One region of the Alkalimarinus alittae genome, then DNA from elsewhere that is predicted to be linked to it. Evidence: predicted binding sites of a transcription regulator. Region 1 holds the regulator's gene; each other region holds the start of a gene.
What was found. Region 1 encodes sigma-54, which starts transcription at its own class of promoters, with help from an activator protein. Its sites were predicted from a motif close to GTTGGCACGNNNNTNGNNT; they were not measured.

Region 2: the regulator sigma-54 is predicted to act here: its motif matches at 1,541-1,559, upstream of flgA (flagellar basal body P-ring formation chaperone FlgA).
Region 3: the regulator sigma-54 is predicted to act here: its motif matches at 1,511-1,529, upstream of flgB (flagellar basal body rod protein FlgB).
Region 4: the regulator sigma-54 is predicted to act here: its motif matches at 1,337-1,355, upstream of NKI27_RS15000 (PEP-CTERM sorting domain-containing protein).

The regions. Positions count from the first base shown of each region.
Region 1 covers NZ_CP100390.1:3,130,079-3,132,284, forward strand. The annotation lists gene lptB (LPS export ABC transporter ATP-binding protein) at 1-251, shown strand, start outside; gene NKI27_RS14220 (RNA polymerase factor sigma-54) at 439-1,965, shown strand.
Region 2 covers NZ_CP100390.1:1,876,282-1,878,487, forward strand. The annotation lists gene NKI27_RS08515 (flagella synthesis protein FlgN) at 1-235, opposite strand, end outside; gene flgM (flagellar biosynthesis anti-sigma factor FlgM) at 247-570, opposite strand; gene flgA (flagellar basal body P-ring formation chaperone FlgA) at 728-1,378, opposite strand; gene NKI27_RS08530 (chemotaxis protein CheV) at 1,667-2,206, shown strand, end outside.
Region 3 covers NZ_CP100390.1:1,776,024-1,778,229, reverse strand. The annotation lists gene NKI27_RS08100 (flagellar hook assembly protein FlgD) at 1-527, opposite strand, end outside; gene flgC (flagellar basal body rod protein FlgC) at 563-1,003, opposite strand; gene flgB (flagellar basal body rod protein FlgB) at 1,006-1,410, opposite strand; gene NKI27_RS08085 (hypothetical protein) at 1,551-1,691, shown strand; gene NKI27_RS08080 (nitroreductase family protein) at 1,782-2,206, opposite strand, start outside.
Region 4 covers NZ_CP100390.1:3,314,733-3,316,938, forward strand. The annotation lists gene NKI27_RS14995 (AAA family ATPase) at 1-1,206, shown strand, start outside; gene NKI27_RS15000 (PEP-CTERM sorting domain-containing protein) at 1,419-2,054, shown strand; gene NKI27_RS15005 (DUF3313 domain-containing protein) at 2,130-2,206, opposite strand, start outside.

The DNA.
Region 1 (2,206 bases):
TACTGCTCGATGAACCATTTGCAGGTGTTGATCCAATTTCAGTCAGCGATATTAAGCAAATTGTCACACACCTGAAAGAAAAAGGCATCGGCGTCTTAATAACCGACCATAACGTCAGGGAAACCCTTGATATTTGTGAGAAAGCGTATATCGTGAGCGATGGACATATTATTGCTTCAGGAACAGCTGAAGACGTTTTATCAAACCAGCAGGTTAAAGATGTATACCTAGGGGATGAATTTAAATTGTGACCCTTTATCTCGGCAATCACTACTAATTTTTAGATCTCCTTACTAGAATGTTATTAATAGTAAATAATAAAACAACGCACTCAGAAGTGGTTTACACTAAAACGTATACAGTCTATTTGAGTGACGTAATAATAGGGAGACCTTGTTCATTGATGTTTTTGTATAAGGCGGAAAATAATACATGGTCATGAAAGCATCACTTCAGCTAAAGCTTGGCCAACAGCTGACGATGACCCCTCAACTGCAACAGGCAATACGCCTACTGCAGCTTTCTACTCTAGACCTTCAACAGGAGATTCAAGAAGCCCTTGAGTCAAACCCTATGTTGGAAGTTTCTGATGACGATAGAAACAGCTCAGAAAGCACCGACTCTAACGCCGAATCAGATTCAAATACACAGAGTACTTCAGAAGATTTGACCGCCACTGCAACAGAGACGCCTGCTGAGCAAGGTTCCGAAGATATTATGAACTCGGAGGACTGGTCAGATAGCATACCTAATGACTTGCCCGTCGATACAGCTTGGGACGATATATACCCTAACAACGCGCCTTCGGGTCCTGCGCCAGAAGAAGATAGTGACTTTGAGTCTCGAAACAGCGTAGGCGAATCATTGCAAGACCATCTGCTATGGCAACTTAACCTAACGCCAATGTCTGATGTCGACAAGTTAATAGGCATGTCAATCATTGACTCTATTAACACTGACGGCTACCTCTCCAGTACGCTAGAAGAAATATTATCGGGCTTTACCGAATCGTATCAAGATGAAATAGACGCGCACGAAGTAGAGCTGGATGAAATACAAGCTGTTCTCAAGCGCATACAGCATTTTGACCCGCCCGGGGTTGCCAGTAGAGATCTTCAAGAATGCTTGCTGATACAACTCAATCAACTGCCCAGCGAAACGCCTTGGCTTCCTCAGGCAAAGCTAGTTATTAACCACTACCTTAACTTACTAGGTAATCGAGACTACGCTCAACTCATAAGACGTAGCCGTATTAAAGAATCCGACTTAAAGCTGGTCATAAAACTTATTCAGTCACTCAACCCTCGTCCCGGTGAAGAGATCAGTGGCGACACCCCTGAATATGTTATACCTGATGTGGTCGTTAAAAAAGTCAATGACCGGTGGAAGGTTGAGCTTAACCCTGAGATAGCGCCAAAGATACGCGTCAACTCAGGTTATGCATCTCTCGTTAAGCGTGCAGATAGCAGTGCTGACAACACCTATTTAAAAGATCAGTTGCAAGAAGCCAAGTGGTTTATCAAAAGCTTACAAAGTCGTAATGAGACTCTTCTGAAGGTTTCGAGTAAGATCGTTGAACACCAGCAAGGCTTTTTAGATCACGGTGAAGAAGCGATGAAACCGTTGATTTTGCATGACATTGCTGAAGCGGTTGAAATGCATGAATCGACTATTTCGAGAGTAACAACACAAAAATACATGCATACACCTAGAGGCATATTTGAGCTTAAATACTTCTTTTCTAGTCATGTAAGCACCGCTTCGGGTGGAGAATGCTCATCAACCGCAATTAGAGCGATCATTAAAAAGCTAGTCGCAGCCGAGTCAGCGAAAAAGCCATTAAGTGATAGCAAAATTGCGACTATTCTTGACGAACAAGGCATAAAAGTAGCTAGGCGAACCATTGCAAAATACCGTGAGGCAATGTCAATTCCGCCATCGAATGAACGTAAACGACTCATATAGCAGTCATTAGTGATAAACATTTAAAATTAAACGGTTACGGATCAATAAATTGCCCTATTGATATGCTAAGATCAATTAAACATAACGTTAATTCCTACTGAACGTTTGGCGACTCAATTAAAGCAGTATAAAGAAAGAAAAGTGTTACGAAAAAGTAAAGTGTGAAACGAAAGTAATGAAGTTCTGTTTCTTGTTAACGATTATCGAGTGTTTTGATATAACGTTACAAGGAATATAAATA
Region 2 (2,206 bases), 1.3 Mb from region 1:
CAAACTCGCCTTTTTTGATTTGGTAGCCTGCATCAACGAATAATAATGCTTTTGCTTTAGCTCGGTGTTCGATTGATTTTATGCAGGTGGATTTATCGATGGCAAGTTCTTGTATTGCGGCGTTAGAGCGCTCCTTGAGGGCGGTGCGCTCTTTATTAAGTATTTCGCTAAGTCTGGTAAGGTCTTGTATATCTTCTTGTAGCAGAGTTTTGAGTCGATCAATTGAAAGTGGCATAACAATTACTCTTATAGAATGTGTTTCTCCATATTAAGCATTTTTTGAGCCACATTTTCAGCAGAGACGTTATAAGTGCCATCTTCGAGTGCTGCACGAATTTTTGCAACCTTATCGGAGTCAACTTGCGGTAATTCTTTCAAGCTAGCTTCAATTTGTTGGAAGTTTTTGGCTTTCCCACTAAAACTTACATTCTCGCCGCGCTTTTCTATTGGCGCTTCGTGCTTTTCAGTCGTAGAGCTGTCAATTTTTTGTCGGGCTTGTTGGGCCTCGACTGTTCGGCTTCTTGAGCCACCCGGTTGGTTCGGGTTAATACTGTTAATATCAATTACCATGATCGTAAACCTTCAATTTATAGACTCTGCTTAACTTATCGACCTAATTTTAAAAAACTTTAACACTAAAAGGTATTTTATTTTATGTGTTGTTTAAATAAACGAGGTTATGTTGATATTTTTAGCGTATACCCCGCTTTAAATGTTAATGAGTAGATTACATAGGGACGGTTACTTCCCCTTTCGAAACAACGGTAGCGCGAATGATCCGATTAGATTTTTTGTTTTTAACCGATATCTGTTGCCCTAGTTTTCCGTCGCTTAGTGCTTCGCCCATCATTTGAACAGATATGGTGTCAGAGAGTGCGCTAATAACCACTGAATCCCCGCGTTCAATCACTTTAGGGGGTAACAGTAACCCAGGATAAAAAACGTCCCCTGCCTGTATTGAACGCCGTAGGGTCATGCCTGCGATATTATGTTTATTTATAAAATAACCTTGTCGTGATTGGTTGACTTGTAACTCCGCGCGTTTTAAATCTGAGTCTTTTACTCTTTGACCTCTACGCAATGTTTGGCTGGCCACCCATACCTCTTTATAGACATTAATGTTGGCTGCTACAAAGATTGACCAACGTTTTTTATCATGGCAAGTCACTTTTATTGTGTTTTTACTTCGCTCTAAAGGGTCGCCCTGAAACTCAAAAGTAAGGGGGATTTCGCATTTTGTTAAGTTCAAACGCGGGTCGATATTGCCGATTTTGAAGTCAGAGCGGAACCCTTTGTCCGCCGCTAAAGTTTCAGTAACGGTATTTAAATATTGCTGAGTCTCTTGGGATACCCACTGGCTAAATGACGATGCAGACACCGGTATTGCTAATAAAAGTAATACTAGAGTTAAAATTGGCCTGCGCACTTTAAAAAAATGGCCTATGCTAACGATATGTAAGACGTATTTTTCAGGGCTGTGTTTATTAAAACAAGGCACATTAACACCATTTGTTGTAACGAGTGGAATTGCTAGTTAAGTAAGCAAACTATGTGCCGATAGCTAATGTTGCCGTTATGCATTGAATAAAATCTATAATTTAGTATTAACGGGTTTATTACGTTTGGTTTTAATTTAAGAATTCAGAATAGTGCAGGGGATACACCTATGGCTGGTGTTATGGATAGTGTCAACCAGAGAACTCAACTGGTTGGCGAGAATCGACTTGAGTTGTTATTGTTTCGATTACGTGGAGTTCAGATATACGGTATAAACGTTTTCAAAGTAAAAGAAGTATTGCAGTGCCCAAAACTAACGATGATGCCAAAGCGAAATCCAGTTGTAAGAGGTGTTGCTCATATCCGTGGTGGTACTATACCTATAATGGATATGGGGATGGCAATAGGTCAGACGCCTATCCCTGAAGATAAAATTAATAGTAGCTTTATTATCATTACAGAGTACAACCGAAAAACTCAGGGTTTTTTAGTCGGTGGAGTCGAGCGCATTGTAAACCTTAACTGGGGTGAGATTCATCCACCTCCAAAAGGCGCAGGCAAAGAAAATTACCTGACAGCCGTCACTCAACTAGACGATAAGCTAGTAGAGATTATTGATGTAGAAAAAATACTGTCTGAAATATCTCCAGTTGAAGACACCGTTACTGCAGGTATTATTACTGAAGCTCAAACCGAAAAAGCGCAGCGT
Region 3 (2,206 bases), 1.4 Mb from region 1:
TTAATCGAATATTGGCCAGCAGGCATTTGATCACCTACAGTATTTTTTCCATCCCAAAGAAACGGTACCTGACCGGCAAACTGTTGCCCCATTTCATATTGGTTAACAAGTTCTCCTGATTGGTTCAGAACTGAGATACGTAAGTCAGAAGTACTAGCAGGCACATCAACCACACCGCCAATAGTTCCTCCCATCGAAGTAGGCCCAGATGAAGCATTGACCAATACTGAACGCCCGACCATTGAGGAAGCTTGAAGCGCTTGAGTTGACTGATAGTTTGACGTAAACCCTTCAACGGTCGCCGTTAGCCCCTGCATCTCTTCTAGCGAACTGAACTGAGCAAGATCGGCGATAAATTCTCCATTACCCTGAGGTTCAAGAGGATTCTGATTATTAAGTTGAGCAATCATAAGCTCCATGAACTCATTTTTGCCCAGATCATCTCCCGATGCTTTGTTTCCGTCGGTCTTAAAAGAATACTGGCTCAACACGTCATTGGCTGGCGAAACAGTGTTAAAATCGCTCATAACTGGCTCCTGCTATTTCTCATAAACATGTTGAATTATTGGCCTAACGTTAAGATTCGCTGCATCATGGTTTTGGCTGCATCCATCACATCAACATTCGTTTGAAAGCTACGTGAGGCCGACAGCATATCTGTCATTTCTTCTACTACATTCACATTTGGATACATGACATAACCATCACCATTCGCCATGGGGTGATCAGGTTGATAGCGCATATTAAGCGGCGCATCACTTTCCACAATCCCTTTAACTTCTACCCCTTGCGACTCAGGCATATCCGTAAAAGCAGTATTGAAACCTGTTGCCATCACTGACTGCTGTATTGAAGCAAACACTGGCTTTCTGGCTCTATAAACCTCATCAGTGCTGCTACTTGCTGTATCTGCGTTGGCAATGTTACTGGCCGTGGTGTTTAATCTCATGGATTGAGCAGACATGGCTGAACCTGCAATATCAAAAATTCTATTAAGAGACATAATTAATCTCCCCTTATTGCGCTGGTAAGTCCTTTGAACTTACTGTTTAAAAACTGGAAGCTCGCTTGGTAGTCCATCGCATTTTTCATATAAGCGGCTGTTTCTTGCTGCGTATCTACTGTATTACCATCAATCGATGGTTGTGTAGGGTTTCGATACAACAGCGACTCACTAGCATCATTACTGGTTGATAGGTGCTTTGAATTAGTTTGAGCCATCGCCATTGACCCTGCACTACCCGATTGACTAAGACTGTTATTAAGCGCTGCTTTAAAATCTAAATCGCGCGCTTTAAAGCCTGGGGTGTCTGCGTTAGCTAAGTTGTTAGCCAATACTTCGGCACGTTTTACACGAAGGTTCAGCGCCTGCTCGTGAATTCCTAATGCATTGTTAAATGAGATGCTCATAGCCACTCCACTAAATTAAATGCTGTACCCGATGAAAATACGGTACGACGTTTAATTAAATACGGTTAATAATGTCCGCAAAATCTAATTACAAGTAACAAAGCAATACCGATGCCAATTAGCAATAAAGCATTGTTTTTATGGAATATGTTAATTATTCGGTCTATATCGGGCAGCATTACGGCAATGACTTACCGCAGAATAGGCAAAAAGAAGTAAATAGCGGTAATCCATCAACTAGAGGGCTATCTAAACGCATTATTAAAAAAGCGGGGGATTAACGTTAATACGCCAACCCCGTTACTCTGAGGTTAGCGCAATCAATAAACAGAAGTAATAAACGAACGTTATTACTAACGACTACTGAACCTTTAATTGGGCCAGTTTTTTACAAATGTATCGACATCATGAGTCGGAATAGTCTTAGCTTTTCCTTCTGGCGTACCCACATAAAGAAAGCCCACAATCCGCTCTGAAGCGGACAAACCTAGCGCCTCATGAACCTTTGTATTATAAGCCATTGGGCCTGTTCGCCACATGCCACCAAAGCCTTCAGCTTGTAATGATAGTAATAAATAACCCACCCCAACACCCGCAGACAACATTTGCTCTACTTCGGGCACCTTAACATCTTCTTTAATGCACCCTATGGCCACAATAACCATCGGTGCACGACAAGGCATTTTAAGGCATTTATCATATTTAGCTTGGGACAGCTCAGGCTCAGCGTCTAATGCGCTCGCTGCAAACAACTCACCCAGTTTTTCAAGCCCTTCATTTTCTATAACCAGGTAAC
Region 4 (2,206 bases), 180 kb from region 1:
ACATTACAGCGATCACAATTAGAGCAACAGATCGAAGTAGCCAGACTATCTTTACAGAAAGCACAGCAAGAGCAGACCATAGCAGCACAAAATCAACTGCATATTCAACAAGCGCTTCCTGAAGAGTACAGAGTGACAGGAACGCTGACGCATCAAATAGAGCAATTAGATGCGCAGATTAAGTCAATTACTATGACCTATGACCACGCATTAGCAACCTTTAATGCCAATCAAGAAAAAGTCACGCAGTCACAGGTAATCAGCGAACAACAGCAAATACAGAAAAAAGCAATTGACCAAGCACTGGCTGAAGCACATAAAAACTGGACAACAGCACTCAGTCAAAGCGCATTTAAAGACGAAGATGATTTTATTAATGCACAAAAAACTGAATCTGAGCAACAACAATTATTAAGTGAAATAGAACAGTACAGCCATCAACTCAGTGGTTGCAAAGCCACATTGGAGCAGCAACAACAGCAACTAGATCAACAAAAAACGCCCAACATGGAAGCGCTAGAAGCCGAGAAAAGTCAACTTAAAGCAACCTCAGCGCAATCGCTAGAAAGCTGGAAGAATATAGATAACCGTCACCGTCAACTCACTGACGTGCTGATTAAATTAGATCAGGCGCATCAATCTAACCATGCATTAGAATCCGAGTATAAGGTTTACGGCACACTCAGCGATGTTGCTAACGGTCAAACAGGCAACAAGATCAGCTTACAGCGTTTTGTTTTAAGCGTGCTGTTAGATGACGTTCTCATTGAGGCTTCCCACAGGCTCAATAACATGAGCAAGGGTCGATACTTATTAATACGAAAAGAAGAGCGGGCAAAAGGCAATAAAGCGTCTGGATTAGAGCTAGAAGTTGAAGACGCCTACACCGGCAAAACAAGGTCAGTGGCCACGCTCTCGGGGGGCGAATCATTTATGGCGGCGCTTTCCCTTGCTTTAGGTCTTTCTGATGTTGTACAAGCCTATGCAGGCGGAATTAAACTAGAAACGCTATTTATTGATGAAGGGTTTGGCAGCCTAGATCAAGAGTCTCTCGACCTCGCGATAAAAACGCTAATTGACCTTCAAAGTAGTGGCAGGATGATTGGTATTATTTCTCACGTTAGTGAATTACGTGACCAGATGGCTCTACGTATAGACGTACACAGCTCCGCTAGTGGGAGTCACATCTTTGTAAAAGGAGAATAACTTTACACTCTAAAAATCTACACTACTATAACTTACACATAGAACTTAAGATGTCGAATTTTATTACACTTCTGTCTTTTAACGCATGCTATAAACTAGCTTTAGTATTGTTTTATAAAGTTTTTTTATGATTGGCACATTTATAGCTTTTAGTATTACAAATGACGCATTAATGCGCAGATAGCATTTGTATTCCATGAGAGTAGAATAATATGAAAAACACAATAAAAAGTATCATTGTTGCGAGCAGTCTTTTAGCAGCTTCGGCTAACGCTAGCCTTATCACAAATGGTAGCTTTGAGTCAGATCAAGGCTTAAATAACGGTCAATGGGGCGTATTTAGCACAATTGATGGTTGGTATACATCAGACGGTTCAGGCATTGAAATTCAAAAAAATGTCGTCACGTCTGCTCAAGATGGAAGTCAGTACGTTGAGCTAGATAGCCATCATGGCAGCAGTAACAGCTCAATGTCTCAGGACTTATTTGGGTTAACTATCGGCCAAACGTATCAGTTAGACTTCTGGTATAAAGCACGTACCGCATCAACTAACGATAACGGCATCAACGTTAGCTGGGGAGAGTCTCCAGACCTATCTCCTTTCACTTATGCCTTTAATGTTGATGGCACTGCGCCAATGCCTTGGACATTGGTTACAGGGTTCCTCACCGCAACCGCTGCAGAAATGACACTTACCTTCTCTGCAACAGGTAACGAGAATACGTTAGGCGGGTTCATCGATAATGTAAGTTTGAAAGCTGCGTCAGTGCCTGAGCCTGCATCTTTAGCGCTGTTTGGTCTAGGTTTACTAGGTCTTGCTAGCCGCCGTAGTCGCAAGCAAGCATGATTTAGCATCAATTTAAATGCCCAGCGCTTAGTTGGGCATTTTTTTATCTAGTCTGTAGCCGAGCCCCAATAAGCGTTATTCAGCCGTAATAAGCTCTTCGTCAACAGGTGAATGGCTCACTATATAGTTTTTGTCGGAAACCTGCTTAAGCG